3 regions of the Glutamicibacter sp. PAEs-4 genome follow, and region 2 is predicted to be linked to each of the others. Evidence: riboswitches for the same ligand, from Rfam matches in the RefSeq annotation. Region 2 holds a riboswitch; each other region holds the start of a gene.
What was found. A riboswitch is a leader RNA that binds a small molecule or an ion and turns the genes downstream of it on or off. The one in region 2 is predicted to bind S-adenosylmethionine.
Positions count from the first base shown of each region.

Region 1: another riboswitch for S-adenosylmethionine. It lies ahead of ACR9WD_RS13730 (OsmC family protein); the one in region 2 lies ahead of ACR9WD_RS14730 (hypothetical protein).
Region 3: another riboswitch for S-adenosylmethionine. It lies ahead of ACR9WD_RS01410 (ABC transporter substrate-binding protein); the one in region 2 lies ahead of ACR9WD_RS14730 (hypothetical protein).

Region 1 is NZ_CP195017.1:2,907,230-2,917,762, forward strand. Features, by position in the region: gene ACR9WD_RS13715 (dioxygenase family protein) at 1-70, opposite strand, end outside; gene ACR9WD_RS13720 (MarR family winged helix-turn-helix transcriptional regulator) at 319-762, shown strand; gene ACR9WD_RS13725 (DEAD/DEAH box helicase) at 826-4,041, opposite strand; SAM riboswitch class IV at 4,182-4,303, shown strand; gene ACR9WD_RS13730 (OsmC family protein) at 4,335-4,880, shown strand; gene ACR9WD_RS13735 (FadR/GntR family transcriptional regulator) at 4,971-5,672, opposite strand; gene ACR9WD_RS13740 (L-lactate permease) at 5,703-7,379, opposite strand; gene ACR9WD_RS13745 ((Fe-S)-binding protein) at 7,526-8,290, shown strand; gene ACR9WD_RS13750 (LutB/LldF family L-lactate oxidation iron-sulfur protein) at 8,308-9,759, shown strand; gene ACR9WD_RS13755 (LutC/YkgG family protein) at 9,756-10,388, shown strand; gene ACR9WD_RS13760 (IclR family transcriptional regulator) at 10,482-10,533, opposite strand, start outside.
Region 2 is NZ_CP195017.1:3,122,950-3,133,482, forward strand. Features, by position in the region: gene ACR9WD_RS14715 (LysR family transcriptional regulator) at 1-13, opposite strand, end outside; gene ACR9WD_RS14720 (ABC transporter ATP-binding protein) at 126-2,210, opposite strand; gene ACR9WD_RS14725 (ABC transporter ATP-binding protein) at 2,211-3,944, opposite strand; gene ACR9WD_RS14730 (hypothetical protein) at 4,205-4,783, opposite strand; SAM riboswitch class IV at 4,838-4,950, opposite strand; gene ACR9WD_RS14735 (MFS transporter) at 5,027-6,496, opposite strand; gene ACR9WD_RS14740 (M20 family metallopeptidase) at 6,561-7,799, opposite strand; gene ACR9WD_RS14745 (4a-hydroxytetrahydrobiopterin dehydratase) at 7,945-8,595, opposite strand; gene ACR9WD_RS14750 (hypothetical protein) at 8,780-9,316, shown strand; gene ACR9WD_RS14755 (DUF421 domain-containing protein) at 9,316-9,771, shown strand; gene ACR9WD_RS14760 (hypothetical protein) at 9,851-10,189, opposite strand; gene ACR9WD_RS14765 (cysteine hydrolase family protein) at 10,309-10,533, opposite strand, start outside.
Region 3 is NZ_CP195017.1:285,911-296,443, forward strand. Features, by position in the region: gene ACR9WD_RS01390 (extracellular solute-binding protein) at 1-374, opposite strand, end outside; gene ACR9WD_RS01395 (COG4315 family predicted lipoprotein) at 809-1,312, opposite strand; gene ACR9WD_RS01400 (anti-sigma factor family protein) at 1,395-2,072, opposite strand; gene ACR9WD_RS01405 (sigma-70 family RNA polymerase sigma factor) at 2,069-2,620, opposite strand; SAM riboswitch class I at 2,952-3,042, shown strand; gene ACR9WD_RS01410 (ABC transporter substrate-binding protein) at 3,161-4,792, shown strand; gene ACR9WD_RS01415 (ABC transporter permease) at 4,808-5,764, shown strand; gene ACR9WD_RS01420 (ABC transporter permease) at 5,778-6,668, shown strand; gene ACR9WD_RS01425 (ABC transporter ATP-binding protein) at 6,706-8,325, shown strand; gene ACR9WD_RS01430 (acyl-CoA dehydrogenase family protein) at 8,371-9,597, shown strand; gene ACR9WD_RS01435 (NtaA/DmoA family FMN-dependent monooxygenase) at 9,598-10,533, shown strand, end outside.

The sequences.
Region 1 (10,533 bases), 220 kb from region 2:
GATCGTCGGCCAATGGAGGCGCGCCATGGCTAAGGAACAAGACGGGAGGGGTGTCGGATCGCTGAGTCATGATTCAAAGCTAGCAATCATTAGTTGAAGCGTCAAGCTTTATTTTTCGGTCCCCGCTACTGGCAAGGTTACTGAATCCACGATCGCCCCCAGGAGAACGACAATCGCAGACGATTTTCCCAACCTAGTCTTTTCCGGGCACTAAATGACGTTCAGCTACTGTGTCCCTTTTCGTTTCACGCTTCGGATTAGTACGGCTACGGAGTCCAATATCAGACTTATTGGCCGTTGAACTTTAGAATGGTTTCTATGCAAGAAGAAGAATTGATGCAGACGGTCGAAGAAGAATTCACCGCCATCTTATTGCGTGCCCGCCAAATGCTGATCCGTCGTGCCAAGATCATCCACCCGGATCTGCAGGACCCGGGGTACCGCTTGCTTGCAGTGGTCATCCGCGATGAGGCGCAGCAGCAGGGGGCGCTCGCAGAGAAGCTGCGCTTGGACAAGGCAACCATTTCGCGCCTCGTGCAGCACCTTGAGTCCTTGGACCTCGTCACTCGTACCCAGGATCCTGCCGATGGCCGGGCCCAGCTGGTCTCGGCAACAGATACTGCCAAGGAAAAATGGCGTTCGAGCGGCAACACGTTGCGTGAGGAACTGCGCCGCCAGCTCAAGGAATGGGAAGCATCCGAACTGAAGAACTTCGGAGATCTCCTGCATCGCCTCAACCACAGCTTTGACGAGATACTCTAATGCCCCACAAGCAGCTGAAGCTTTGGAAACCATCTAGTTTCCAAAGCTTCAGCTTTTTGCGCATCAATCCATCAGTGCCAAGAAATCATCGGCATTCAGCGCGGCGCTCTGAGCGCCCTCGGCAGTGTCGCCCAAGACATCGTTGAACAGCTGCGTCTTCTTGGCCTGCAGCGCGAGCACCTTGGATTCGATGGTGTCCTTGGCTACCAAACGATACACATAGACGGGCCGGGTCTGCCCGATGCGATGGGCACGGTCAATCGCCTGTGCTTCAGCCTGGGGGTTCCACCACGGGTCAAGCAGGATGCAATAGTCCGCTGAGGTGAGGTTGATGCCGAATCCTCCGGACTTCAGCGAGATGAAGAAGACCGGGAAATCCCCCTCGCTGAAACCGTCAATCAGTTCCTTGCGCCGCGGTCCACTGGTGGAGCCGTCAAGGTAACCGTGCTCAATGCCCAATTCCTCGGCGACGTCGCGTGCCCTGGACAGGAAGCTGGTGAATTGGCTGAAGACCAGGATCTTGTGTCCTTCGGAAACCGCATCCCCCATGAGCTCGCGCAGCATTTCCAGCTTCGCGCTGGGCGCATTGCCTTCGCCTACCAGCGAGGGATCCAAAGCCAGCTGGCGCAGCAAGGTCAGCGACTGGAGAATCCGGAAGCGATTCGAATCGACATCGCCAACCAGGCCCAGCACTTCTTGCCGCACGCGCTGGAAGCGGCGGTCATAGGCTTTCCGGTGCCCTGGCTCCAGCTCGACTTCCAGGACCTGTTCGGTCTTTGCCGGCAGCTCGGGAACGACCTGCTCCTTGGTGCGGCGCAGCACGAATGGTCGCAGACGGTTCTTCAAGCGTTCCATCCGCTCTTGGTCCCCGTCGGCGATTGGCTTCTGGTAGTTGTCCTTGAAGGACTTCGCACCACCCAGCAGGCCAGGGGCTGCCAGCGAGACCAACGCCCACAGTTCCATGAGGTTGTTCTCCATGGGCGTGCCCGTGACCACGAATTTGCACGGCACCGGCAGCTGCCGGGCCTGCTTGTAGCCTTTGGAGGCATGGTTCTTCAGCTGCTGGGCCTCGTCCATGATCATCACGTTGAAACCGGCGGCCTCAAAATCCTCATAGGCCAAGCGGAAGATCGTGTAGCTGGTCACCACCAACTGGGCATCGCCGATCTGCGCGGCCAAGCCCTCGCCGTTCTTCTTCGCTGTCGAGGTGATGCCGGTGACGCTCATGTGCGGGGCAAAACGCTGCGCCTCATTGATCCAGTTGCCCACCACCGAGGTAGGGGCAAGCACCAGGAACTTCTGTGCAGGATCCTCGACGCGTGCCTGTTCCAGGCAAGCCAGCAGCTGGACAGTTTTGCCCAGACCCATGTCGTCGGCGAGGACTCCGCCAAGGCCGTGGGTGCGCAAGAAGTCCAGCCAGGACAGCCCATGGCTCTGGTAGGGGCGCAATTCGGCATTGAAGCTTCCCGATAGCGCAACCGGCTTTATCTCTTCGCCGCTTTGCAATGCCTTCATGGTCTGCAGCCACTGGTTGTGCTGGGCTTCGATAATTCCAAGATCCACCAGTTCCTGCCACCAGTCGATGCTCAACTTGTGGATGCGAATCGTATCGCCCTGCACGGTGCCCAGCTCCCCGGCTTCGGAGATCAGTTGGCGCAGCTGGGCAAAGTCCGCACCATCAATCGGTATCACCGTCAGGTCATCGAGGATGAGGTATTCATCTTGCTTGGTCAGGGCTTCGAGCAGCAGCGCGAACGGCACTTTGATCTCGCCCAGGAGCACTTCCACGGACAGGTCGAACCAGTCCCCCGTGCTTTCACCCGCTTCGACGCTGACCGTCGCCGGGGCATCGCTGATCCGGTACTTCGGCAGCCGATTCTGCTCCTCGATGATGACATCGGGATGCTCTTCCAACAGCGGCAGTGCGTGGACCAGGAAGTCGATGGACTCAGAGGTGCTGAATTTCTTCGGAGGGAAAATTCCTGATGAGGTCAGTTGCCCCAGCGAACCCAGCTCGCCGAGCTTGTCCTGCACCGAAGCGGCAATTTCCTTTTCCACGGCATGCTGGCGAGGTCCCTTGGTGGAGTACTCCCAGGAATAGCGCACGGTCAGCGGGGTTTGGATGCTTTCCAAGGACAGCTTGAGGCTGGGGCGCGCGGGAACCGGGATGCGGTAGCTGCCATCTTCGCTCTTCAGCGGCGCCATCACGCGCAATCGGTCCAGATGCTGGGTCTCGAAAAGCTCGATGGCTCCATCCGGAACGATGTGCGCACCGGAGTCGATGAATGCCGCCAGTTCCTTCGTGACCGGTTCAGCGAACTGCGCCAAGCCGAGTTCCTTGGCTTTCGGCAAAGGGCTGGAGGCGTAGGCCAGCAGGGTCGGCGGCGTGCCGATCGGCAGGAGGTGGTGGCGCTCTGCACCCGGCCCGCGCAGCTTGCCTTCCATGCGCAGGCCCTGCTCAGTGCGTCGCACATCCACGTGGGCCATGGCCGGTTGCTCGCTGAACTCCACCGGGAGTTTGGCAGCGGATCCCCCGTTGACGATCTGCACTCCGGCTTCGCGCAGGGCCTCGAAGGCGTCCATCAAGTCCTGGCCCGGCAGATCCATCAGCGAGATCCAGTCCTTGGGATCCCACGAATGCCGGTAGGTATTCTGTTCTACGTGTTCGCGCAGCCGGTCCAATTCAATGACCGCTCGGCGCTGCTTCTTGGAGAAGCGCGCATCGAAGGCGACATTGCGCCAGCTGACTCCGGTCTGGACCCAGGGGCTCTTGGTGCCCCGGCGGGCCGGCCGCGCCTGCAAGGTCAGCGCGTCCTCGCCGCCGTAGCGGGGTTCGCTGACCACTTTCAGGATCAACCCCAGCGGCTCCTCGGCGATCGGCGGCTCATCAGAAATTACCGGAAGCAGGCGGTCAAGGGTCCGCTCCCACTGCGGCTTGCTATTGCGTTTCCATGCGAAAGGGTCCACCCCGGAGTCGGAGACGAAGAAGCCCTGGTCCTCTTCGGTAGTGACTTCAATGAGCAAGGCGGCGACATCCTCGCAGGATTGAACGCCCGGATGCTTGCTGCAGAAGCTGGTGAAACTGATATTGCCGCGGTTGATTTGCAGCTCGGCCATCACCGATTCGCGCAGCACCATTGCGGAAATGCGGGAATATCCCGGCTTCATGTCCCGGTGGACGATCTCCACTTTTCCCGAATCGCACAGGAACTGGCCCAGATTGTATTCGGATTCGGTCACCAAGGTCTGGGCCGCAGAAAGTGTCAGCTGGAATTCCATACTCGCCGTTCATTGTTCGTGCAGTGGGCGCCCGAGAGCTCGATCCCATCTTAGCGAGCAGCCAGACAAGTTGCCCGATGACGAAAAGTTACCCCTGCCCTTTACGCGCTGGCACCGCAACCGATAGAAAAGAACCACAGAATCACGAGTTCCGCTCTTTGAGCCCTGGCTGAGTGGATGGCAACCCTCCTGCGTCATTGTGCGGGGTGCCCCAGGTGAAGATTCGACGCATCTTGAACGCCAAGGTGCGTAAGCGATGGCGCCCCTTGCGCCAGAAAGGGGATTAACTCCTCATGTCTAATGCAGCATCTACCCTGACCGTATCCGAAGACCGCGCACAGCGCCTGCAGGAAGCAGGCAAGGGCTGGGGCGAACGCATCTCGGCGGCCCCGCAAAGCGCCAAATTGACCTTTACCGTCGAGGGCGAGGGTTTCGATTCGGTAGCCAGCAACGTTGTCTCCGGGAAGCACACTTTCCAGGTCGACGAACCAGCTGCCCTGGGTGGCAATGATGTCGCGGCAAGCCCGGTGGAATATGCGCTCGGCGCGCTGATCTCCTGCCAGGTTGTGGTCTACCGCTTGTACGCGCAAAACCTCGGCATCCAGGTGGACGAGGTGAAGATCCAGGCCAACGGCCACCTCGATGTCCGTGGCCTCTTCGGCATTGACAAGTCCATCCGCCCGGGCTTCTCGTCGGTGGAACTGGACATCCAGATCACCGGCCCCGAATCGGCCGAACGCTATGAAGAACTGCGCCAGGCAGTGGATGCCCACTGCCCGGTACTGGATCTGTTCGCCAACCCGGTACCGGTGACCACTGCGGTGAGCATCGCCAGCTAGCAGATGCGGCAATGGCGCCCCGGGGCCGGATCGGAAAAATTCCGAACCGTTATCCGGGGCGCCATGCGCATGCTGAACTCTTGCTTATCCCTACCGCGTCTGCGAGTAGAACCAGTTAATGTGCTCTTCGAGCAGCTGGGCTGCCCGTTCGCGCTGATTCGTCGCAAAGGCGTGGTGGATGGCCTTGTGCTGGCGGCGCAGCACGCGCACCACCGGCTGCCAGGCCTCGTCGCTGGGCACTGAGTCGGAGACGTAGTCGCTGATCGAGTTGCGCAGCGATTCCATCATCGATTCCACCACGGCGTTGCCGGCCATGGAGGCCAGGAGCACATGGAACTCGGCATCGATGCGGTGGAAGGACTCGCGGGAAAGCTGCGGGTCGTCCATGCGCATGATCAGCACCGCGGTGCGGTCGATCACCTGCTGGGCGTAGACCGGGTCGCGGGGATTCATTTGCGCGGCCCAGGTTTCCAGCAGAATGCGCGACTCGACGATCTCGCGGACGTTGATGCCCTTGGCCGCCAAGTGCAGCCGCAAGGCCTGCGAAATGCCGGCCGAAGGGTTGGAGATGATCACCGCTCCGGAGTTGGGCCCGGAGCCGGTAGACGTCTTAATAATGCCCATCACATCAAGGATGCGGATGGCATCGCGGACCGAAGCCCGCGAAATCCCATGCCGCTCCGCGAGCGCACGCTCGCCGGGAAGCTGGTCGCCTACGGATAGCTTCTCTGTGCGCAGATCTTCTTCAATTGCCTGGAGAACGATCTGGTACGCACGCGGAGCTGGGTTCATTGACATCGGATCTATTTTAGCCGGTCAAGACTATGGCAGCATCCAGGACAGCACCGGGGTGGACTGCAGGTAAACCAAGCAGCACAGCACCAGCAGCATGCCTACGGACCAACCGGCGACCTTCTTCAGGATCACCGATTCCTGGCCTTCCATCTTCACCGAGGTGGCGGCGATGGCCAGGTTCTGCGGGGAGATCAGCTTGCCGACCACGCCGCCGGAGGTGTTGGCGGCAACCAGCAGGCTCGGATCGATGCCGGCATTGACGCCAGCGGTCTGCTGCAGCTTAGCGAACAGCGCGTTGGCCGAGGTGTCCGAGCCGGTCACTGCGGTGCCGATCCAGCCCAGGATTGGCGAGAGGAAGGCGAAGAACGCGCCGGTTCCCGCCAGCCAGGTGCCGATGGTGATGGTCTGGCCGGACAGGTTCATCACGTAGGCCAGGCCGAGGACCGACAGGATGGTCAGTGCCGCGAAGCGCATGTTGTAGATGGTCTTGCCGATTTCGGCAGCACCCTCGGCGAAGGTCATCTTGTATTCGCCATTGCCGTCATTCAACGAGTAGACCAGGGCCACGATCAGGCCGGTGATCAGCAGCAGGGTGCCCGGGGAAGACAGCCACTGGAAGTTGTAGACGGTGGAGGTGACCGCTTCGCCTTCGGCGTTCAGGATCTTGCCATCCAGGCCCGGCCAGCCGAACTTGATGTCGGTGCTTGCCAGCCATGCAGGAATGTCGACGCCCAGCTTCCACAGCTTGGCCACGCCGAAGATGACGATGACCAGCAGGTATGGGAACAGAGCCATCCAGGTGTTGCCTGCGTGCAGCTTGGTGTTGCCTTCGTGCGGAAGCGCAGCGGCTTCAGCGGTCAGTACGCGCTGGCGTGCTTCGTCGGCGCCCTTCGGGGTCCAGAAGCGAAGCAGGATCACTGCCGCGGCCAGGCCGATCAGCGAGGCGACGATATCGGTCAGCTCGTAGGAGAAGTAGGTGGAGCACAGCCACTGCGCGACACCGAAGGAAATGCCGATGGTCAGCGTTGCCGGCAGGGTCTGGCGCATGCCGCGCCAGCCATCGAGGATCAGCACCAGGATCGACGGGACGAACAGTGCCAACAGCGGGGACTGGTGGCCGACGATGGCGCCGATGTCGGCAGCCGGGATGCCGGTCAGCGCGCCTGCGGTGGTAATCGGAATGGCCACGGCGCCGAAGGCTACCGGGGCGGTGTTGGCGATCAGCACGGCGCAGGCAGCGCGCAGCGGGGACAGGCCCAATGCCAGCAGCATGGTGGCGGTAATCGCCACAGGTGCGCCGAAGCCTGCCAACGCCTCAAGCAGGCCGCCGAAGCAGAAAGCAATCAGCACGGCCTGGATGCGCACATCGCCGCCGCCGATGACGTCGAAGACCCTGCGCAGGTCCTCGAAGCGGCCGGATTTGACGGTCACCTGGTAGAGGAAGATCGCCATCACGACGATCCAGACAATCGGGAAGGCACCGAACACCATGCCCATGACCCCGGAGTTCAACGCGAGCCCGACGGGCATGTGCCAGCCGAAGATCGCGACGATGATCGCTACAGCCAGCGACCCCAGGCCGGCCCAGTGGGCCTTGACCTTGATGATCGCGAGGAGCACGAAGAATGTGAGCAGCGGGATGAGTGCAACCAGCGCCGATAGCGCGATGCTCCCCGCAATGGGGTCTGTCGTGGGTGTAAACACGGTGTGGGCGTCCTTACTCGAGATGGTCTGACCATATGTGGTCCGACCACCTAGAGTACAAGGTGAGAGCTATCACAACAAGTCTTGACTATTTCGAAGAACCTCGCATAGTATGGTCTGACCACACCCTGAAAGAGTCATTTATTATGCGAATTGCTCTCTTTGCCACGTGCATTGTGGATGCTATGTATCCGGAAACAGCCAAGTCGACCGTGAAAATCCTGGAACGCTTGGGCCATGAAGTCATTTTCCCCAAGGCGCAAGCCTGCTGTGGGCAAATGCATATGAATTCCGGATATATGCCTGAAGCGCTGCCCGTCGTCGAAAACCACATTAATGCCTTCGACACCGAAGACTATGATGTCGCGGTCGCCCCCTCGGGTTCCTGCGTCGCTTCGGTCAAGCACCAGCACCCGTACCTGGCCGAGCGCCTGGGCAAGCCCGAGCTGAAGGACCGCGCAGTTGCCGTCGGCAAGCGCACCTATGAGCTGAGCCAGTTGCTGGTGGATGTCCTGGGCATCACCAACGCGGCAGAGCAGCTGGGCAGCTACTTCCCGCAGACCATCACCTACCACCCTTCCTGCCACGGCATGCGTTCGCTGAAGCTCGGCGACCGCCAGCTGGATCTGCTCAAGACCGTTGGCGGCATCACCGTCAACGAGCTTCCGGAAGCCGACCAGTGCTGCGGCTTCGGCGGCACCTTCGCGATCAAGAACTCCGATGTTTCCTCGGCGATGCTCGAAGACAAGATGAAGAACATCTGCTCCACCGGCGCTTCGGCCTGCGCAGGCGGCGACGCCTCCTGCCTGATGCACATCGGCGGCGGCCTTTCGCGCACCGGAGCCAAGCCAAAGACCCTGCACCTGGCCGATATCCTGGCCAGCACCATGGAAGAGACGGTGTCACTGTGACCCAGGTATTCCTCGGCATGCCTGCCGGCGGGCAGGGCAACCTGTTCGAGACCGAGCCATTCCCCAAGGCGGCGCACCGCGAACTGGGCAACACCCAGATGCGCAAGAACCTGCGCCACGCCACCCACACCATTCGCGACAAGCGGCTGAACGTCGTCGGCGAGCTCCCTGATTGGGAAGAGCTGCGCGACGCCGGCAGCGCCATCAAGAACCTGACGATGGCCAACCTCGAAGAGCGGCTGGAGGAGTTCGAGAAGAACTTCACCGCCCGCGGCGGCGTCGTCCACTGGGCCCGTGACGCGGCCGAAGCCAACAAGATCGTCACCGAGCTGGTCAAGGCCACCGGCTCGAATGAGGTAGTCAAGGTCAAGTCCATGGCCACCCAGGAAATCGGCCTGAACGAGCACCTGGAAACCGAGGGCATCGACGCGTTCGAAACCGACCTCGCCGAGCTGATCGTCCAGCTGGGCAACGACAAGCCAAGCCACATCCTGGTTCCGGCCATCCACAAGAACCGCACCGAGGTGCGCGACATCTTCCTGAGCCAAATGCCGGTGGTGGATCCGAACCTGACCGATGAGCCGGCCAAACTGGCCGAGGCCGCGCGCAAGCACCTGCGCAAGAAGTTCCTCGCCGCCAAGGTCGCCATCTCCGGCGCGAACTTCGCGCTGGCCGACACCGGAACCCTGGGCGTCGTGGAATCCGAGGGCAACGGCCGAATGTGCCTGACCCTGCCGGAAACCCTGATCACCGTCATGGGCATCGAGAAAGTCCTCCCCCACTGGGAAGACATCGAGGTCTTCATGCAGCTGCTGCCGCGCTCCTCCACCGGCGAGCGCATGAACCCCTACACCTCGCTGTGGACCGGGGTCAGCGAAGACGACGGCCCGCAGAACGTGCACATCGTGCTGCTGGACAATGGCCGCACCCGGGCCCTGGCCGACCGTTTCGGCCGCACCGCACTGAACTGCATCCGCTGCTCAGCCTGCATGAACGTGTGCCCGGTCTACGAGCGCACCGGCGGCCACGCCTACGGCTCCACCTACCCGGGCCCGATCGGCGCGATCCTCTCCCCGCTGCTGACCGGCATCGAGGTCGAGGAAAACGGCTCCCTGCCGTACGCGTCCTCGCTGTGCGGCGCCTGCTACGACGCCTGCCCGGTGAAGATCAACATCCCTGAAATCCTCGTGCACCTGCGCGGCGACGATGTGGATGCCAACCGCGACAAGCACAAGATCCCTACCCAAATTGATCTGCTGATGAAGGGCGGCTCCTGGGCACTGGGCAAGGGCAAGAACATTGGCCTGCTAGAGAAGGCCCTGCCGCTGGGCCGGCTGGTGTCCGGCAAGGACAAGAAGATCAAGAAGCTTCCGGGCATCGCCGCAGGCTGGACCGCCAGCCGCGACATTCCAGCCCCGCCAAGCAAGTCCTTCCGCGACTGGTGGAGCGACGAAAAGGAGTCCAAGTGAGCGCAAAAGACGAAATCCTCGGGCGGATCCGCTCGGCGCTAGCCGATGCGCCCGTCGCGCCCGAAGTTCCACGCGAATACCGCAAGACCTCGGACATGGGCGAAGCCGAGCTCATCGAGCTGCTGGTCGACCGCCTGGTGGATTACAAGGCCGGAGTGGACGTCATCGACGCCGCGCAGATCCCGGAATTCGTGGCCGCCAAGCTGGCCGGCGCCTCCAGCGTCGTCTACCCGCACGGACTGGACAGCAGTTGGCTCTCCGCGCTGGGCGAGAGCATTGCGCAGCGCGTGGATGCCCCGGGCGCACGCCTGGGCATCGCCGAGCTGGATGAAACCAGCGCCGTGGTCACTTCCTCGGCAGTGTCGGTTGCCGAGTCGGGCACCATCATCCTTGATGGCGAGCCGAACCAGGGACGCCGCGCGATCTCGCTGGTGCCAGATCACCATGTGTGCATCGTGCCGGTTTCCTCGATCGTGCGCCTGCTTCCGGAAGCCATGCCTCGGCTGACGATCACCCGTCCGCAGACCTGGATCTCCGGTCCATCGGCCACCAGTGATATCGAGCTCGAGCGCGTCGAGGGTGTGCACGGCCCGCGTACGCTGGACGTCCTGATGGTCCGCGGCCTCTAAGGCCAGCTCACCAAGCTATCGCGGCCGGTTCCCCTCCTAAACCTCCAGGGAACCGGCCGCGAGTTTTTAATGCCTTCCAGCTGCCATTGCCGGTTACTGCCCGGCAATGAAATCTTCCAAGCCGGCTTCAATGCGCTCACGCGCC
Region 2 (10,533 bases):
ACTGCCTAAACATCACCTGTCCATTGCACCACGCTCACCTCGGGTCGCGCGGTCGGGGCATGCAAAAAGCCGCGGCTGGAATGGACCGAGGTCCAGTCCAGCCGCGGCTCTGATACCGCTAGTTCCTATGAGTCGAGGTTCGCCCCTGGCTCGGGAACCGGCGCATCGGTCAGCGGCATTCCGCCGGTAGCAGGCACCGCAGCCGTATCCGGGTTCGCATCCACGTCCTCGGCCGGGCCGGCAAACTGGGACTGGTACAACCGGTAGTAGGCGCCCTTCGTTCCCAGCAGGTACTCGTGGTTGCCCTGCTCCACAATCCGTCCAGCCTCCATCACCAGGATGGTGTCGGCATCGCGGATCGTCGACAGACGGTGGGCAATCACGAAGCTGGTGCGGTCGCTGCGCAGCGCGGCCATGGCCTGCTGCACCAGCAGCTCGGTACGGGTATCGACCGAGCTGGTCGCCTCGTCCAGGATCAGCAGCGACGGGTTCGCCACGAACGCGCGGGCGATGGTGATCAGCTGCTTCTCGCCGGCCGACACGTTGGTGCCTTCCTCGTCGATGATGGTGTCATAGCCATCGGGCAGGGCGCGCACGAAGCGGTCCACGAAGGTCGCCTTGGCCGCCTCGATGACTTCCTCATCGGTCGCATCCAGCCGGCCGTAGCGGATGTTCTCCATGATGCTTCCGCCGAACAGCCACGCATCCTGCAGCACCATGCCCACCTTCGAGCGCAGGTCGGCGCGCGAGAGCTCGGTGATGTCGCGGTTATCGAGCATGATCTTGCCCGAGTTCAGCTCGTAGAAGCGCATCACCAGATTCACCAGCGTGGTCTTGCCGGCGCCGGTCGGACCGACAATGGCCACCGTGTGGCCTGGATCCGCATCGAAGGACAGGTCCTCGATCAGCGGCTTGTCTTCGCTGTAGGAGAAGGACACGTTCTCGAAGGAGACATGGCCATCGGTACGGGCAGGCAGCGTGTCCTGCGCGCGGTCCGGCTCCTGCTCTTCGGCATCCAGCAGCTCGAAGGTGCGCTCGGCCGAGGCCACGCCGGACTGCAGCATGTTGGCCACGCCGGCAATCTGCCCCAGCGGCTGGGTGAACTCGCGCGAGTACTGGATGAACGCGGTGGCATCGCCCAGGCTCATGGTGCCCGAGGCCACGCGCAAGCCGCCCACCACGGCGATGCCCACATAGGCCAGGTAGGAAACGAAGTTCATCACCGGCATGATCATGCCCGAGACGAACTGGGCGCCGAAGCTGGCTTTGTACAGCTCCTCGTTGCGTGCGGTGAAGCGCTCTACCATGTCCTCTTCACGGCCGAAGACCTTCATCAGCTCGTGGCCGGAGAAGGATTCCTCGATCTGGCCGTTGAGCGCACCGGTGTTCTTCCACTGCGCGGTGAACAGCTTCTGCGCCCGGGTGCCAATGACGCCCGCGGCGACTGCCGAGAGCGGCAGGGCCACCAGCGCAATCAGCGCCATCTGCCAGGAGACCACGAACATCATGATCACGATGCCCAGAACCGTCATGATCGAGGAGACCAGCTGGCTCAGCGCCTGCTGCAGCGCGTTCTGGATGTTGTCCACGTCGTTGGTCACGCGCGAGAGCAGGTCGCCGCGCTGGCGCGTGTCGAAGTAGTTCAGCGGCAGCTTGTTGATCTTGTCCTCGACGTCCTTGCGCAGGTTGTAGACCACGCGCATGACCAGCTTGTTCAGCAGCCAGCCCGAGGCCCACGAGAAGAGCGAGGCGATGAAGTACATGGACAGCACAATCAGGATGTACTGCGAGAGCTGGGTGAAGTCGATGCCCTGCCCGGGGATGAAGTCCACCTTCGAGAGCATGTCGGCCTGGGTGTCCTGCCCGGAGTCGCGCAGCTGCGCAATGACCAGTTCCGCGGGCGTGCCCTCGGGGATGTTCTTGCCGATCAGCCCGGCAAAGATCACGTCCATGGCCTTGCCCAGGATCCGCGGGGCAATCACCGAAAGCACCACGTACACGGTGATCAGGGCGAAGACCAGCACCATGCCCAGCTTATACGGGGACATGAGCCCGATCAGCCGCTTGGCCGATGGCCAGAAATGCTCGGCCTTGCGCACCGGGGCGCCGCCGCTCCAGTCGTCGGCTCCCGCCGCTGCGTCGAATTCGTTGACCTCGGCCAATTCGCTATCCAGCTGCGCCGGATCTATATTCTTCTGCTTCTTCGCCACTTAGGCCACCTCCTCCACGCTCAGCTGGGATGCAACGATTTCCTGATAGGTTTCCGAGGTTTCGAGCAGCTGCTCGTGGGTTCCCCGGGCGACGATTTCGCCATGGTCCAGGACCAGGATCTGGTCGGCACCGGTAATCGTCGAGACGCGCTGGGCCACGATGATCACCGCGGCGTCCTTGGTCGGTTCGGCCAAGGCGGCACGCAGCTTGGCATCGGTGTTCACATCCAGCGCCGAGAATGAATCATCGAAGAGATAGGTGTTCGGCTTGGCGGCCAAGGCCCGTGCGATGCACAGGCGCTGGCGCTGTCCGCCGGAGACGTTGGTGCCACCCTGGGAGATCTTGGAGTCCAGCTGGCCCTCGCGTTCTGCCACGAACCCTTCGGCCTGGGCGACCCGCAACGCTTCCCACAGCTCGTCCTCGGTGGCCTCCTGGGCGCCGAAGCGCAGGTTGCTCGCGATGGTTCCGGAGAACAGGTAGGGCCGCTGCGGCACCGCGGAGATGTTCCGTGAAATGGTGTCGCGGCCCAGGTCCTTCAGCGGCACCCCGCCGATGAGGATCTCCCCTTCGGTGGCGTCGTAGAGCCGCGGAATCAGGTTCAGCAAGGTGGTCTTGCCAGCACCGGTGGACCCGATGATGGCAGTGGTCTGCCCGGGCTTCGCGGTGAAGGAGATGTCCGAGAGCACCGGAGCCTCGGCCCCCGGGTATCCGAAGGTGACGTTCTTGAATTCCACGGTGCCCGGGGTGGGCAGCTCGATCTGCCTTTCGGCGGCGTCGAGCATGCTCGGCTCGCTGTCCAGCACCTCGGCAATGCGGTCGGCGGAAACCATGGCGCGCGGGACCATCATGGCCATGAAAGTGCCCATCATGACTGCCATGAGGATCTGCAGCAGGTACTGCAGGAACGCGGTCAACGCACCGACCTCCACGTCGCCGTTGTCCACGCGGTGACCACCGAACCAGAGCACGGCGGCGGTGGACAGGTGCAGGATCATGGTGATCGCCGGGAACATCAGCACGAACAGGTTGCCGACCTTCACGCCCAGGTCGGTCAGCTTCTGGTTGGCATCGGCATAGCGTTCGGTTTCATGCTCTTCGCGCACGAAGGCGCGCACCACGCGGATGCCGGTGATCTGCTCGCGCAGCACGCCGTTGATCCCGTCGATGCGGGTCTGCATGTCGCGGAACAACGGCATCAGCTTGATGACCAGCAGGCCGACGACAATGAGCACCAGCGGCACGGATACCCAGACGAGCCAGGACAGCCCCGGGTCTTCGCGGATCGCCATGATCACGCCGCCGATGGACATGATCGGCGCGGTGATCATGAAGTTCAGCGCCATCAGGGTGAGCATCTGGATCTGCTGCACGTCATTGGTGCCGCGGGTGATCAAGGTGGCGGCACCGAACTTGTTGACGTCCTGGGCGGAGAAGGTGGAGACCTTCTCGAAGACCGCCTGGCGGACATCGCGTCCGACGCTCATGGAGGTCTTGGCACCGAAGTAGACGGCGGCGACGGCGGTGGCCACCTGGATCAGGGCCACCACCAGCATCAGTCCGCCGGTGCGCCAGATGTAGTCGATATCGGCATTGACCACGCCGACATCGATGATCTTGGCGTTCAGGCTGGGAAGGTAGAGCGTAGCCATGGTGGTGGCCAGCTGCAATATGACTACTGCAACGATCCACCCGGCATAGGGTTTGGAGTGTTTCAAGATGAGCTTGAGAAGCATGTGGAAAATCCTCGCTGGCATCACGCTCTCCTGCATGCTGGGCCTTCGGATTAAGGGCAGCGTGATTGAAGAGCGATTGCCAGTCTAGCGCTCCGCTTGGACACTTAGTATCATCCTTCCGATTGATATTTGCCAACCAGTGGTTAACGCTCGATTAACCGCAAAATTCCGGGGATGGTGGCGTTAATCATAGATTATGGAATTAACGCCAAGCGGCTTGGTTTCCGGCGGATTTTCATCCACCGGAAACCTAGCCCCGGTTACGCCTGCACGCTGCAGGGAACCTCGCTGGCGCAGTTCCCTCGGATGTACTTGGACAGGGCCACGGACGGGCGTTCGAAGCCCAGCAGCCGCGGGAATTCCGCCCAGGCTTCGGGCACCAGCTGCACAATGTGCTCAGGGCGCGTCCGCTCTTCCATGATGCTTCGGCCAGTGATCGGGTCCTTGCCGGTCACGCGCAGATAAGTCTGGCCAGCCTGCGGGTTTTTGGCGGTGATCCCGAGCAGTTCCAGCCGTCGCCCAAGGAGTTCTTGGTCCCCGACATTTCTGCAGAGCCGGCGGGCATGGTCCAGCGCGGCTTTCAGCCCTGCGTTGACAGCCCAGTACAGTTCCGGGGTGAATCCGGCGGCAATCCAGCGGGCCACGTATTCGTGGATGTGGGGAAGATTCAGGCACAGCAGTCCACCTCGCTGCTTCTCGGCTTCGAAGGCCAGGAATCCCCCTGACTGGAGGGTGCTCGATCCCGCGTGGAAGGGATAGTCCAGCAGCACGCTGTGCCACTTCCGCTCGCTGTCGGTTCCTTGCGTATTCCCTGTTGTGTATTCATGTTCGGCGCCCATGGCATCCTCGCGTTCGTTCCAGGCGGCGCAGCATCCTGAAGGATCAGCACCACCGATCGACTTGCCCGGGATGGCTTCCCGGACCGGCTCTTCCCCTGGGGCACCCCGCTCGATGAGGAGGGTTGCCACGCGGCTAGCCAGGTACTTAGCGCCGCGATTCCGTGAGCTTGGTTCGATAGTACTGGGCACCACCGACAGTTCGGCTTGGGCCGGTGCGCAGCACCGGCCCAGCAAGCGATTCGATCAGTTCCCGATTGGCGGCGGCGCCACCTCGTCGTGCTTGGTCCTCTCGCTGTCCTTCTGCTTCTCCGAAGGAACGGTCACGATGATTGCGGCGATCGCGATGACCACCATCAGCACGTTGAACAACAGGCCGATGGCGCCACCGAAGCGCAACGCCACATTGTCCTGCCGGCCAATGAACAGGCCCCAGGACTGGATCAGTGCCGGATCCATGGCCTGTCCAGCCACATACAGGGCCGCGGAGATGGCCACGCCGATGGCGTTGCCCAGTGACGAGGCCATCTTGTAGATGCCGGATGCCGAGCCCACCTCGCTGTCGGGAACATTGGACAGCGCCGCGTCGGTGGACGGCGTGGCATAGAAGCCCAGGCCGATGCCGAACAGCGTGAACCCGATAACGGAGAGCAAGATGTACTGGTCGATATACAGGAAAGTCATCGAGCACATCAGGATGCCCACACCGGTGAACATCGATCCCCAGAGCATCGGCTTCTTCGGCCCGAAGCGCTGCAGCAGCTTCTCACCCACGCGGATCGTGGCAAGGATGGCCACCAGATAGCCCAAGGTCAGTAGGCCGGACTGCAGCGAGGACATCCCGGCCGCCACCTGGACCAGGCCCAGCGAGACAATCAGCGTGCCGGCCGCGCCATTGAGCAGGAAGTTGGACAGCGTGGCGCCGGTGAAGGTGCCGTTGGAGAACAGCTTCAGGTTCACGAAGGGATTGCGGCTGCGCACCTCGATCTGCAAGAACAGCAGCCCGGTGACCACGAAGATCGCCACGAGCGCGATGCCTCCCAGGCTCAGCCAGCCGATATTCGGACCCTGGGAAATGTAGACGTTGATGGAGACCAGCATGAGGATGAAGACGATGAGGCCGGTGTAGTCGAAGCGGCGCTCGGCTGCCGGATCCTGCTCGGCCTTGGATTCCGGGGTGCCCTTGAGCAGGAAGAGCGCCAGCACCGAGAGCACGATGGAGATCCAGAGGATGGAACGCCAGCCCAGGAAGCTGGTGGCCATCAGCCCGCCGAACAGTGCGCAGAACCCGGAACCGCCCCAGGAGCCGATGGACCAGTAGGACAGGGCCCGCTGGCGGTCCTTGCCCTCGTAATAGGTCTTCACCAGGGCCATGGACGCGGGCATGATGCAGGCGGCGGACAGGCCCTGGACCACGCGGCCGCCCAGCAGCATGGCGCTGGTCAGCCCGCCCAGGTTCTCCGGGGTCACGGCGATCAGCAGCGAGCCGGCGATGGAAAGCCAGATGCCCAGGTAAAGGACTTTCGCCCGGCCCATCCGGTCGGCCAGCCCGCCGGCGACCACGATGAAGATGCCGGAGAACAGCGAGGTGATGGACACCGCCAGATTGGCCAGCGTTTCTTCGACGCCCAGCTGGCCGCGGATCCCGGGAATGACGTTCAGCAGGGTCTGGGCGAAAAGCCAGAAGTTGATGACTGCCAGGACGATGCCCAGCAGCCATTTGTCGGTGGGCTGCTAGGTAGTGGCGCCCGTGGTCGGTGCTGCGGACATCGTCTGCTCCCTACTCTTGTGCTCCGGTGCCCAGGTAGGCCAGTGCGGCCACCACCTGGGTGCTGGTTGCTGTTTGAAGGGTTGGGTGGATCACCGGTGCGAAGAACGGCGAGTGGTTGGCCGGGATATCGGAGGCGACGGTTCCCGCGGCCACCGCATCCTTGTATTTCTGCGGATCCATGCAGCCCACCGTCCAGTAGGCATAGGGAATGCCGAAGGCATCCGGAATGGTGCTGAAGTCCTCCGAGGCGGTGGCCGGGTCTGCATGGTAGACCTGTCCCTCGGGGAAATGGGCTTCGAAAGCCGCGGTGATCTTGGCGTTGGCCGTCTCGTCATTGCTGGTGAGCGGGAACTGGTCGTAGAACTCGAACTCCGGTTCCTTGGGCGAGCCGGCAGCCTGGCATTCGCCGCGCACAATCCGGTGGATGGAATCGATGACGCGCTGGCGGATGGCTGGCTCGTAGGTGCGGATATTCAGCAGCAGCTGAGCGCGGTCCGGGATGATGTTCGCGGTGGTGCCCGCGGTCAGCGACCCGACGGTGAGCACCGCGAAGTGCCCGGGCTGGGTTTCGCGGGAAACCACTGTCTGCAGCTTGAGCACAATGGAGGAGGCCAGCACCACAGGGTCCATCGAGTTGTGCGGCATCGAGCCATGGGCTCCGCGTCCATGCACAGTGATCCGAAGGCAATCCCCGGCAGAGAGAATCGGCCCGGCGGTGGTCCCGATCACCCCGGCTTCTGCAGGCATCACATGTTGCGCCAAGGCCACCTGGGGCTTGGGAATCTTGTCCACCAGCCCGTCTTCCACCATCGCCTTGGCGCCGGCCGCGGTTTCCTCGGCCGGCTGGAACAGGGCGATGTAGGTGCCGGACCAGGCTTCCTTGTTTCCGGCGAGGTACTTTGCCGCACCGAGCAGGGTGGCCATGTGCATGTCGTGGCCGCAGGCGTGCATGGCGCCCGGAACCTCGGAGGAATACTCCAGCCCGGTGTCCTCGGTGACCGGCAGCGCGTCCATGTCGGCGCGGGCCAAGACCACCGGGCCCTCGCCATTGCGCAGGACCCCAACGATTCCGGTGCCGCCGATCAGCTGGACTTCATAGCCAAGATCTTCGAGTTCCTCGCAGATCCGCGCCGAGGTTTCATGCTCCTTCAGCCCCAGCTCGGGATTGCGGTGGAAATGCTTGTAGAGCTCTTCTTGCCATGACAGCTGTTCCTCGATCGAAGCGGTGATTTCCTGTGCAGTGCCCACTGGGTCCCCCTCTTTTCGCGCCGAGCTGCGGTTAGCCGACATGGCCCAGCTGGCTCCGGTGATTTCAATCTATCCCCCGGCTGGCCAAGCAGTCCAACAACCGGTTTAATGCAATATTCGGCAAATTCGGCGAGCGCCGGCGGTGCTAGCGGTCCTGCTCGGTGCAGATGCAGAACCTGTTGCCCTGCCGATCCGTCGCCACGGTGAAGCTGGGCGCGTATTGGCTATCAAGTTCCGTGCTTTCGCTGTCCAGCGCTTCGAGTACCGGCTGGCTTTCGGAGAACGGGACCCACACATCCAGGTGCAGCCGGTTAGGGTTGGGATCTTCTGTTTTCTGGAACCAGATGGCAGGCAACCGGTGGTTCGGGTCGGCCAGGCTGCCGTCCTCCTGCTGCTGGTATCCCAGGCCGGCGGCCCACTGCGCGGCGACCTGCTGCGGGTCGGCTGTATCGATGCCGATTTCCACCGTGCGGATCAGTTCCGGACGGGAGGTGGCGCCAAGTGCGCGGGCCTGTTCGGAGATCCTGCTTGCCAGGGCGATATCCCGGGTGGTCACCCGCCCTCCGGCGTCATGGGAAGTAGTGGTGACGAAGACGCGGTTGTAGCGCCAGTCCACGTCCGGGTGGTGGTTGTCCATTTCGGCGGCCCCGGCAATATCGCTGAAGAGCTCGATGGCGGATGCCGCTGTTTTGGTCTGGAAAACGGCGGCTATGCCGCCGGGGATTTCCCGCCAATGCGGCAGGTCCTCAAGATAGTCGCTGATCTGCTGGTCACTGAGTATGTCGTTGCTGCTCATGCGTATCTCCTCCTTCAAAACACGATGGCACCGGTGCCGCTCCAGCTCAAGGAGATTTCCTGAATGCACAGGTTTCCATCAGTGCCAGCGATCTGGATGTCTCCTGTGAACTGATGCGCCACCTGTCCGTACTCGGGCGGGACGGCCTAGCCTCGATGGCAAAGCGCAAGGAGGCCAGAATTCCATGCTGAACATCTTCCAAGCCGAGATCAATGATTCGACGTTGGATGACATCAAATCTGCGCATAGCAATCGCAAGCGCCGGCGGCTGCGCCGTGCCGCATTCCTGGCGGTTGCAGCCATCGTCGTGGCTGCCTTGCTCGGCCTGTTCGCCCAGGAGAAGAGCGTGGTGAAGGACGGCGACAGCTTCACGGCCGAAGTGCAGCTCCCCACCGTGATCAGAGCCGGAAATGAAATCGAGCTGAGGATTGAAATCACCGCTGCCGAGCCGTTGCCCGAGACCATCACCCTGGAGCTGAACGAGGACTACCTGATGCTCTTCGAGGACTTCTCGGCCTTTCCCGAACCCGAGTCCGTAGCAAGCGGCGCAGGTGGCACCATCCAATTCGAGGTGGCCCCGGTGCCAGGGTCCAGGCAAATGGTCGCCACGCTCACCGGCCGCGCCTCGGATCAGTGGTCCCCGAGCAGCGGCGGGGTGCTGGGCATCGAGGTGAATGGCAATACAACGGAACTAGAGATCAGAACCTGGAGGATCCCCTGATGGATATCGTCATCCGCGCTGCCGTCGCGTTCATCATCCTGTGGCTGGCCACCCGCGCCGCGGGACGGTCCACCCTCGGCGAGCTCAGTTCATTCGAGCTGGTGCTCTTCGTGGTGCTGGGCGATTTGGTGCAGCAAGGCATCACCATGGAAGACCGTTCGCTGGTCGGCAGCTTGCTGGCTGCCTTTACCATGATCGTGCTCGCGGCAATCCTGAACTATGCAAATATGCGATGGCCCAAGCTGGGCAAGCTGATGCAGGGCCGGCCCATTGTGCTGGTGCGCGACGGGGTGCTTGACCGCAAGGCGCTGCATGCTGAGCGCATCGGCCTGGATGAGTTGAGCATGCTGGCCCGCCAAGCAGGCATCGAGAACTACAGCAGCATCCGGCTGGCGATACTGGAAGCCAGTGGCAAGATCTCCTTCTTCACCCAGGAAGCCCAGTCCCGATCCTGAGCGCAGTTGCCAGAAATGCGAGAAAGCGAGCGGTGCCAACCAGATAGGTTGGCACCGCTCGCTTTGTGCGCTCGGTCCGCTATTGCTCTTCCGGGATCTCACGCTGATCGGGCAGGTTGGCGCTGCGCTCGGCATCCAGCCCGAGGTCCTCAAACTCTTCGGGTTCATCGAGCTGCGTGTCATCGACAGCGCGTTCCTCGTCCAGCGGTTCGACCAGCGTGGTTTCGGGATTCAGCAGCAGCGGGTCCTCGTCGCTTTGGTCCAGGATGCCCTCTGCCCCGCGCAACGGGTCATCCGCATCCAGCTGCGCAGGCGCATCCGAGGAGCCTTCAGCCGGTTGGCTGTCGCGGCCATCCAGCGGCTCGTCGATGTCCTGGTCCTTGCGCACATTCTCGAATTCTTCATTGTTCAGTGACATTTGCGCTCCTCTTGCATTGTCCATAGGGAAATGATTTCTTCGGTGGCCATCAGCTTCTGCCGATGCTGGGTGCTCATGTAGTCCAGTGCGTTCTGCCCTGCCTGCGGGTCCGGGGACGCTCAGGCATCGGTGGCGACCGCAACCGGGAGGTTCGCGGCAAACGCGTCAGATGCCGTAGCCCGGATGCAGGTATCGGTGGCGACCCCGGCCAGCACCAGGGAACTGGCGCGGCGTTGCAGCAGCAGCGTCGTCAGCTCCGTGTTCCAGAAGGCGCTGTCCCGGCGCTTGACCACCTCGATGGCCCCGGCCAGCTCCAGCTCCTCCAGGTACCCGGCTTTCGCCGT
Region 3 (10,533 bases), 670 kb from region 2:
CGGCCCTCGGCGTCGCGCAGGTCCTCGGGCACGGCCTGCTCCAAGGTGGCCGAGTCCACCGAGGCCAGCACGTTCTGGCGGGCCGCGTTCCACAGGTTGCCGGCGTCCACGGTCATGAACACGTCCGCCGGGGAGTTCTCGCCCTCGGCCTTGATGCGCTCGAGCAGCTCCGCGTCATCCCCGGAGATGAACTCGACGGTGATGCCGGTCTGGTCCTGGAAGTCGCCGAACGCGCCCTCCAGATCGTAATGACGGGCGGAGTAGATCTGCAGGTCTGCCGGGGCCTGGCCGATGCCCATGACCCCGCAGCCGGTCAATGCCATGGTTGGCACGGCCAGGGCGGCCAGGGCGGCAAGCAGTTTGGGGCGGGGCATGGGGCTCTCCTCGGGACACGATGCGAATGATGTCGAACAAGGGTAGCCTAACCGAACCAGTTAGGGAGTGTAAATCATGGCGTAATCTCTTCGATCCCCGTCATTTCGGGAATTTCCGCAGCATCGGCGAGGGATCGACGGCGGTCCGCTACCGGCCTGCGCCACGGGATGGCGTTGCGGATTGCCGCTCGTGCACGACGGTGATCTGTGCGGAAAAAGTCCGGCCGAAGTCGCAAACGTGGCGGCAAGCTCGCCGCGGGTCCGCCGGAAGGCGCTGGACGGCCGGTTTGGGCGCTGCATGAACGGCCGGGCACCGCCTCCGATTGTGACGGGCCTCATGGCCGGGCGAAGGCCGCCGGGCCGGGCGCCGGGGCATGACGGGAGCCGATCCGCGACCCGTCACGCCCCGCCCGGACATCGTGCGCCCAGCGAACTCACTTGATTGGTTCGCCGGCCGGATCCAGCACCCACCACACGTCCTTCACGCCCTGGCCGGTGGTGTCCCCGGCCTGCTTGTCGGAGGCGAAGTAGTACAGCGGCCAGCCGTTCAGGGTCAGCTGCGGCTGCCCGTCGTTGCCGGTGATGGTACCGACCTCGCCGGTGACGCCCTCCAGCTCGACGTCCTCGCCGTGCACCGGAGGCCAGGCGGTCAGGCACTCATCGGTGCAGGCCGAGGTGTCCGCGCCCTGGGTGTCCTTGTCGAACTGGTAGACGGTCATGCCCTTGCCGTCCACCACGATCTGGCCCAGCTCGGTTTCCGCGGTCGACAGCGAGGTGACCCCCTCCGCCGCCATCGAGCTGCTGGCCGAGGGCGCGTCGTACCCGCCGGCGGGAGCCGATTCCTCGGTCGTGGTGCCGCCGCCGTTCGCGCAGCCAGCCAGCAGCAGAGCCAGTGCGGCCGCGGCGGCCAGCTTCGTTGTCATGATTCGGGTCTTCATCGGGTCAGTCCTTTCTCGCGTGACCGCACGGTGCGGTTCACGCTTAACACGAGACTCCGATCACAAAGGTTCACCGATCTTCCTAAGATTTTGGCACCGGGGCGCGCAGGACCTCCTCGCCCGACTGCGTCTGCACCAGGATTTCGGAGATCTGGTCCATGGCCAGGGAGGTGGCCGCCTCCAGGGTGATCTCACGGCCGGGCACCGCCTTCCAGGTGGACACCTGCATGGTGGCACCCGCTGTGTCGGTCACCAACAGCGCGTAGGACCACGGTTCGTTCTCGTCCCCGAAGGAGTAGCCCTGCGGATAATCGCAGTTCACCTTCAGCCGCGTGCCCCAGGCGACCTGGTCCATGCCCACCTGCGCGGTCATCGGTTGTCCCGACACCGGCTGCAGGCTGAGCAGCATGGCCGGGGCCTGCGGGCGCAGTGACAGCGGGACGCCGATGGCCAGCACCAGCGCCAGGCCCGCCGCCGCGGCAAGCGCGAAGATCCTGGTGGTGCGCCGCCGGCGCCGGGCCAGGTGACGCTCGCGGGTCTTGCGCAGCAGGTCCAGGGGCGGCTGGGGAGTCGAGTCCTGTTCCGCGGGCGGGTGCGGGGCACGGGAGAGCAGCCCGGGCAGGGCACCGAGCTCGGCCACGGACTGCCGGCAGCGCTCGCAGTCCTGCAGGTGCGCCTCGAACCGGCGCCGGTCGGCCGGGCTGAGCGAACCGAGCACGTAGGCCGCATCCCACTCGAAAACCTCGTCGTGCTCGCTCATCGCGTGACCCCCCGTTCCTGCAATGCCAATTTCAAGGCCCGCATCCCATAATGCAGGCGGGACTTGACCGTCCCTTCCGCGATGTCCAGTTCCGCGGCGATGTCGTGGGTGCTGCGCGCCCCATAGTAGGCCAGCACCACGACCTGCCGGTGCGCCTGGCTGAGCGTGGCCAGGGCATCACGTATGAGAATCTCGTCGAACACCCGCTCGGCGTGGTCGCCCGCCGGGTTCTCCGGCAGCAGGTCGCTGGACTTCTCGTGTCGCGACCTGGCGCTGCGGGCCTGGTCGATGACGAGGTTGCGGGCCACCGTGAACAACCAGCCGCGCACCGCCTCGGCTCGTTCGCGCAGCAGGTCCGGCGAATTCCAGGCGCGCAACAGCGTTTCCTGGACGATGTCCTCGGCCTGGTAGGTGTCCCGCGTGAGCGAGTAGACGTAACGCCACAAATCCGCCGCGTGCAGCTCGTGCATGTGGCGCAGCGTCGCTGCGTCCCGATCCTCCACGAATCCCCTTTGGTTTGCGGCCGTGCCGGCCGACAGCTTTTCCATGTACCTGTCACGGTACAGCCTGGCAAATGGTTCAACGGGCCCGGAAGGCGTGCCGCCGGCGCATCGTTTCCGCACTCCGGCGTCGGACCGTGCGGGCAGATCGGACCCGCCGGCCGGCGTCGGGCATTATGATCGCGGACTCACCATCCGTCAAGGAAAATTCGGTTCCGGCGTCACGCTCGCGTCATGTGACCGGATGTTACGCGACTTCCATGGTGTTCAGGCGCCCCAGTAAGTCCCCGGATGACTTTGTGACGAGCTCATGAAGACATGCTTGGTCACATGTCGGGAGCGGCCGCACACTGAAATTGCCCGCAAAACACCGGGCACCACACCATCCAGAGCGACCGAGAGACCTGGCTCGATGACGTCGCAGCAACCACCCCGCGGGGGATCGGTGCTAAGGCCAGGACCGATGGAGATTGCTAGATTTCGCAACGGTCCATGGGTGGGACTATCCGTCCCGCCCGTCCGCCCCTGGCGGAGCTGGGCCTGCTTTCGGCGTGATCCTCGGGCACTACCGAGAGGAACACAGAAAACATGCGGCCAACACGATTCGCATTGAAAGCCACCGCACTGATCGCCGCCCTGGGCCTGTCGCTGACCGCCTGCGGCGGGAACAGCGCGGCCACCCCGGCAAATGAGTCCCCGGCCGCCGCCGGCGAGCCGGTCGAGGGCGGCAGCTTCGTCTACGCCGAAGTCACCCCGATCAACAACTGGCAGACCCAGGCGGCCCGCTTCTACGAGAAGGCCAACGTGCTGAACTCGGTGCTTGACCGGCTGACCTACTTCGATGTCGAGTCGGGCAAGCTTGTGGGCTGGATCGCCAGCGACTTCAGCTCCAACGAGGCCAAGACCGAATACACCTTCACCATCCGTGACGGGGTGACCTTCTCCAACGGCACGCCGCTGGACGCCAAGGCCGTCAAGGCCAACCTCGACGCACTGGGCCTGGGCATCAAGAAGGCCCAGATCCAGCCGAACGTGGACTTCGGCGCCTACGAGTCCTCCGAGGTCGTGGGCGAAAACCAGGTCAAGGTCACGCTCAAGCGCCCGGATGCGAACTTCCTGCGTGCCACCTCGTCGGTCACCGCCGGGCTCGTTGCCCCGGAAACGCTGAAGCTGGACAACGCCGGGCAGTCCTCGATCGCGCAGATCGTCGGCTCCGGCCCGTTCGTCTTCGAATCGGAGAAGCCGGACGAGGAAGTGGTCTTCTCCGCCCGTGAGGACTACGCCTGGGCCCCGGAAACCGCCGAGAACCAGGGCGCGGCCTACCTCGACGAACTGGTGGTGAAGTACCTGCCGGAGGTCGCGCACCGTGCCGGGGCCGCCCAGTCCGGCCAGGTTGACCTGGTCCGCGGGCTGCAGCCGGTCGACGAGGCCGCGCTGGCCGCCGGCGGCGGCCAGGTGCTGGCCGCGCAGGGCGTGGACCTGACCGCCAACCACGCGGCGGTGCGCATCGGATCGGGCAAGCTGGCCGACGTCAAGGTGCGCAAGGCGCTGCAGATCGGCATCGACCGCCAGGCCCTGAAGGACACCGTGCTCTCGGACAGCTATGTGATCTCGGGGTCGATCCTCAACCGCCAGGCACCGGGCTTCGTGGACCTGTCCGCCGAGCTGGCCTACGACCCCGAAACCGCCAAGCAGCTGCTGGACGAGGCCGGTTGGGTTCCCGGCGCCGACGGGATCCGCGAGAAGGACGGCAAGAAGCTGGAAATCACCGTGTCCACCTCCAACAACTCGGTGGTCATCAAGCCGGCCTTCGAGCTGATCGAGCAGCAGTGGCGCGAACTGGGCGTGAAGCTGGTCAACCGCGCGGCCGACAACACCTTCCTGGCCACCGCGCTGGTCGATGACAAGGTCGAGTTCTTCGGCACCCGCCAGTTCGCCTACGGGGGACTGGGCCCCGTGTACGGCCCGGCCAACAACTCCCAGACCCTGAACGCCGACAAGGAGCTGAACGAACTGTTCCTGCGTGAGCAGTCCGCCACCACCGAGGCCGAGCACCTGAAGCTCATCGAGCAGGAGCAGCGGGCCCTGGTGCTGGACAAGGCGCTGACCCTGGTGCTCTGGGACGAGGTCCAGGTCTACGGCGCCAACGCGAACGCCCACGTCGAATTCACCTCCGGCACCGCCCCGATCTTCCAGGGCGCCTGGAAGTCCAACGGCTGATCGGAGCAAAGCGACATGGGCGGATACATTCTCAAGCGCATCGGCCAGGCCCTGCTGGTGATCTGGCTGGCCTACACCGCGATCTTCCTGGCGGTGCAGGCGTTGCCGAATGACCCGGTGACCATCTTCCTGTCCACCGACGCGGCCGCCGACCCGGCGACCATCGAGCGGATGAAGGCCTACTACGGTTACGACCAGCCGCTGCACCTGCAGTACCTGGCCCAGCTGGCCGGGCTGCTGCGCGGGGACTTCGGCTACTCGCTGTCCTCCGGTTCGCAGGTCATCACCCGCATCGGCGAGGTGATTGGCTCCACCCTGGTGCTCGCCGGCAGCGCGTTCGCGCTGGCCGTGGTGCTGGCCGTGGCGCTAGTCGCCGCGGCCACCCTGGCCCGGGGCGCCGGGCTGCGCCGGGCGCTGCTGAACCTGCCGCCGCTGTTCATCTCCATCCCGGTGTTCTGGCTGGCCCTGGTGCTGCTGCAGCTGCTGGCGGTCCAGCTGGGCGTGATGTCGCTGTTCCCGGATGGCTCCTTCATGTCCCTGGCCCTGCCGATCCTGGTGCTGGCCATTCACCTCAGCGCCCCGATCGCCCAGGTCCTGCTCAAGAGCGTGCAGGACATCCAAGCCCAGCCGTTTATCGACGTGCTGCGCGCCAAGGGGGCGGGGGAGGGATGGATCTTCTTCCGGCACACCCTGAAGAACGCGGCTCCCGCCGCCCTGTCGATCGCCGGGATCACCATCGGCACCCTGCTGGCCGGCTCGGTCATCACCGAGACCGTGTTCGCGCGGGCCGGGCTCGGGCAGCTGGTGCTGCAGGCGGTCACCGTGCAGGACATCCCGCTGGTCCAGGGGCTGGTGCTGCTCACCGCGGCCGCCTTCACCCTGGTGAACCTGCTGGTGGACCTGCTCCACCCGCAACTGGATCCGCGCATCATCAACGCCAGCGCCGGCTCGCCGCGGGCGCTGGCCGCCTAGGAAGGGCAAGGACATGAGTGTACTGACCGAGCATGCCGTCGCACCGGCCGGGCAGCAGCCGACCGAGCCGGGCGAAGCCGCACCGGCGCCGCGCCGCCGCGGCACGGTCCTGGCCTGGCTGGCCAACTGGTGGATGCTGATCCCGCTGGCCTTCCTGTTCACCTGGGCCCTGGCCCCGGGCCTGTTCACCGGCCAGGATCCGATCACCGGCATCCCGGCGCAGAAGTTCTCCGCGCCGAGCCTGGCCCACCCGTTCGGCACCGACCACCTGGGCCGCGACGTCTACGCCCGGGTGGTGCACGGCACCAGCCAGACCCTGATGACCGCCGGGCTGGCCTGCCTGGTCGGCTCGGTGGCCGGCAGCCTGCTGGGGCTGGCCGCCGCCACCGCGGGGCGGTTCGCCGACAGCGTGGCCATGCGCCTGGTGGATGTGCTGCTGGCCGTGCCGGCCTTCCTGATCGCGCTGATCCTGGTGACCGCCACCGAACCGGGGCCGCTGTCCCTGGGCATCGGCGTGGGCATCGCCTCGATCGCGGTGTTCGCCCGGCTGGTGCGCACCGAGGTGCTGCGGGTGCGCTCGCGTGACTTCGTCCAGGCCGCGCTGATGAGCGGCGGCCGGTACTTCACAGTGCTGCGCCGGCACATCATCCCGCACGTGATCGGCCCGGTGCTGGCCCTGCTGGCCGTCGACTTGGGCGCGGCGATCCTGGCGATCTCCGGGCTCGGGTTCCTGGGCTTCGGCGCCCCGCCACCCACCCCGGAGTGGGGGCTGCTGATCTCCGAGGGACGCCAGTACCTGTCGGTCGCCTGGTGGCTGACCACCCTTCCCGGCCTGGTCATCGTGCTCGCAGTGCTGCTCACCGCGGCACTGGGCCGCAGCATCAACCGAGCCCTGCGCTTCTAGCCGGGCCCCACCGCCAAGACTGAAGATGGAAACGACAATGACCCAGAAGAACACCAGCACCTCCCCGGTGGTGCGGATCGAGGACCTGTCGGTGCGCTACGCCACCGGCACCCACGCCACCCGCGGCGTGGACCTGCAGATCCCGGCCGGGCAGATCGTGGCCGTGGTCGGCGAGTCCGGTTCCGGCAAGTCCACCCTGGCCAAGGCGCTGATCGGGCTGCTGCCGGCCGACGCGCACGTCGCCGGCTCCATCCGCTTCGGTGACACCGAGGTCACCACCCTGGATACGCGCGCCTGGCGCCGCATCCGCGGGGCGGGCATCGGGCTGGTCCCGCAGGACCCCGGGGCGAGCCTGGACCCGGTCAAGACCATCGGCTCGCAGCTGATCGAGGTCTTCCGGCTGCACCCCCAGCGCTCGGTGCCGCGCAGCCAGTGGCGTTCCAAGGCGATCGAGCTGCTGGGCAGCGTGGGCATCGACCGCCCCGAACAGCGCCTGGGCCAGTACCCGCACGAGCTGTCCGGCGGGCTCAAGCAGCGGGTGCTGATCGCGATCGCCTTCGCGCTGGACCCGCAGCTGCTCATCGCCGACGAGCCCACCAGCGCGCTGGATGTCACCGTGCAGCGCACCGTACTGGAGGTGTTCGTCGCGTTGGCCCGGCAGAAGGGCACCACGGTATTGTTCGTCACCCACGACCTGGCGGTGGCCACCGACATCTCCGACCGGGTGCTGGTGATGAACTCTGGGCGGATCGTGGAGGACCGCAGCGTGCGCTCCCTGGTCACCGAAAGCACCGAACCCTACACCAAGGCGCTGCTGGCCCAGGCGGTTTCGGGCGGCGAACGCCAGGCCCCGGCCGGGCCTTCCGCCCCCGCCATCCGGGTCAGCGGGCTGTCCCGCACGTTCGGCCGCGGCGCCGGTGCGCACCGCGCCGTGGATAACGTGAGCTTCGAGGTGCCGCGCGGCACCACCTTCTCGCTGGTCGGCGAGTCCGGATCCGGCAAGTCCACCACCGCCAAGATCCTGATGGGCCTGCTGGAACCCGAAGCCGGCCGCGTCGAGGTCAACGACCGGGACGTCACCGCGGTGCGCGGTGCCGCCCGCTACCGGCTGTGGCGCGAGGCCCAGCTGGTGTACCAGAACCCGGACTCGGCCCTGGACCCGCGCCAGCCGGTCGCCTCGATCATCGCCGAGCCACTGGTCAACTACCGCCTGGGCAACGCGAAGCAGCGCGCCACCCGGGTCGGCGAGCTGATGGAACAGGTCAACTTGGCGCCCGAACTGGCGGCCAAGCGCTCGCCGGAACTCTCCGGTGGACAGCGCCAGCGGGTGGCCATCGCCCGGGCCCTGGCGGCCGGGGCCCGCATCCTGGTGCTCGACGAGGCGCTCAGCGCGCTGGACGTGCTGACCCAGGAGCAGATCCTGGGCCTGCTCCGGCGGCTGCAGGCCGAACAGCAGCTGACCTACCTGTTCATCTCCCACGACCTGCACGTGGTCGAACGCATCAGCCACCGGGTGGGAGTCATGCGCCGCGGGCAACTGGTGGAGACCGGCACCGTCGACGAGGTCTTCTCCAACCCGCGCCACGAGTACACGCGCAGCTTGCTGGCCGCCAACCCCGGGCACGTGCTGCGCGAGCTGGCCGCCCCCGGCGCCTAGCGCACCGGCCCCGAAGTTTTCACACACACCAAGGAATCGAGCATCATGAGCACCGACGCCATCAACCGCACCGGCAGCAGCGAGGCGGACTACCAGCTGCTGCTTGAACGCTTCACCCCGGTCTTTGACCGGATCGCCCAGGGCGCGCTTCAGCGCGAACAGCAGCGCATCCTGCCCTTCGAGCAGGTCCAGTGGCTGAAGGACGCGGGCTTCACCACCCTGCGCGTGCCGGCGCGCCATGGCGGGAACCCGGTCAGCCACGAGCACCTGTTCCGGCTGCTGATCGAACTGGCGGCGGCCGATTCCAACGTCGCCCACCTGCTGCGCAGCCACTTCTCCTTCGTGGAGACCATCGCCCTGCAGCCGGCCGATTTCCAGGAGCGCTGGTTCCCGCGCGTGCTGGCCGGGCAGATCTTCGGCAACGCCGCCACCGAGCGCGGCGGCAATGCGCTGGGCAGCACCAACACCCGGCTGGTTGCCACCGACGCCGGCTGGGTGCTGCGCGGGCAGAAGTACTACACCACCGGCTCGATCTTCGCCGACTGGATCGTGGTCATGGCCTCCACCGACGGGGTGGAGGGACGACAGTACGCGATCGTGGACCGGAACGCGCCGGGCGTCCAGATCCTCGATGACTGGGACGGGTTCGGCCAGCCGCTGACCGGCACCGGCACCGCGACCTTCACCGACGTGCCGGTGCCGGCCGAGAACATCATCGCCCGTAAGGTGGCCTCCACCCTGGAGCCGGCGTTCTTCCAGCTGTGCCTGCTCGCGGTGCTGGTGGGCATCGGCCAGGCCGCGCGCGACGAGGCCGCCGCGATCGTGGCCGCCCGCACCCGCACCTTCAACACCGGATCCGGCGGGCTGTTCCGTGACGATGCGCAGATCCAGGAACGCGTGGGCCGGCTGGCCGCCAACGTGTTCGCCGCCGAGGCGATCGTCGTGAACGCCGCCCGGGACCTGGATGCCGCACTGGATGCGGACCTGGGCCTGGATCCCGAGGCCGCCTACCTGCGCGCCGAGCTGGCCGTGCAGCAGGCCCACGTGACCACCCCGCAGCTGGTGCTCGACGCCACCGGCGCGCTGTTCGACGTCACCGGCGCCTCGGCGGTCTCCACCACCAAATCGCTGGACCGCTTCTGGCGCAACGCGCGCACCGTGGCCACCCACAACCCGGTCGCGTTCAAGGCCCGCGCGGTGGGCGACTACTTCATCAACGGAACCATCCCCACTGGACTGAACTCCATTGGCGAGGCGGCGGGAGGAAAGTAAATGGGCACCTTCGAGACCAGGCCGCGATTCATCCTCTCGGCCTTCCTGATGAACACCTCCAGCCACATCCTGGGCGGCATGTGGCGTCACCCGCAGGCCCAGCAGCATCGCTTCCACGAGCTGGCGCCCTGGGTGGACCTGGCGAAGAAGCTGGAAGACGCCAAGTTCGACAACTTGTTCTTCGCCGACGTGGTGGGCCTCTACGGCGACCACGAAGGCGGCTGGGCCTCCCACGTGCGCAAGGGCATGCAGGTGCCCAGCCACGACCCGATGGTTCTGCTCTCCGCGCTGGCCGCTACCACCAAGGATATTGGCCTGGCGATGACCAGCTCGGTCATCCAATCCCACCCATTCCAGTTTGCGCGGCAGATCTCCACCTTGGATCACCTGTCGCAGGGCCGCGTGGCGTGGAACATCGTCACCAGCGTGCTGGAGAACTCGCACCGCAATTTCGGCGGTGCGAGCCTGGTCGCGCACGATGACCGCTACGCCTGGGCCGAGGAATATGTGGAAGCGGCCTACAAGCTGTGGGAAGGGTCCTGGGAGGACGACGCGCTGCTGGCCGACAAGGAGTCGGGCATCTACGCCGACCCTGCACGGGTCAACAAGATCAACCATCGTGGCGAGCTGTACTCCATCGATGGTCCGCATCTGGCTCTGCCCAGCGCACAGCGCACCCCGTTCCTATTCCAGGCAGGCTCCTCGCCACGCGGTTCCCAATTCGCCGCGACGCATGCGGAGGCGACGTTCCTGTTCGCCCCGCACCCGCAGTATGTGGCGAAGAAGAATGCGCAGTTGACCAGCAACCTGCAGGCCGCTGGCCGCACCCGCGAAGACATCAAGGTCTTCGCCGGACTGTCCTTCGTGGTCGGTTCCACGGAAGCTGAAGCCAAGGCCCTTGAAGCTGAATACGACCAGTACCTGGATCCGCACGCC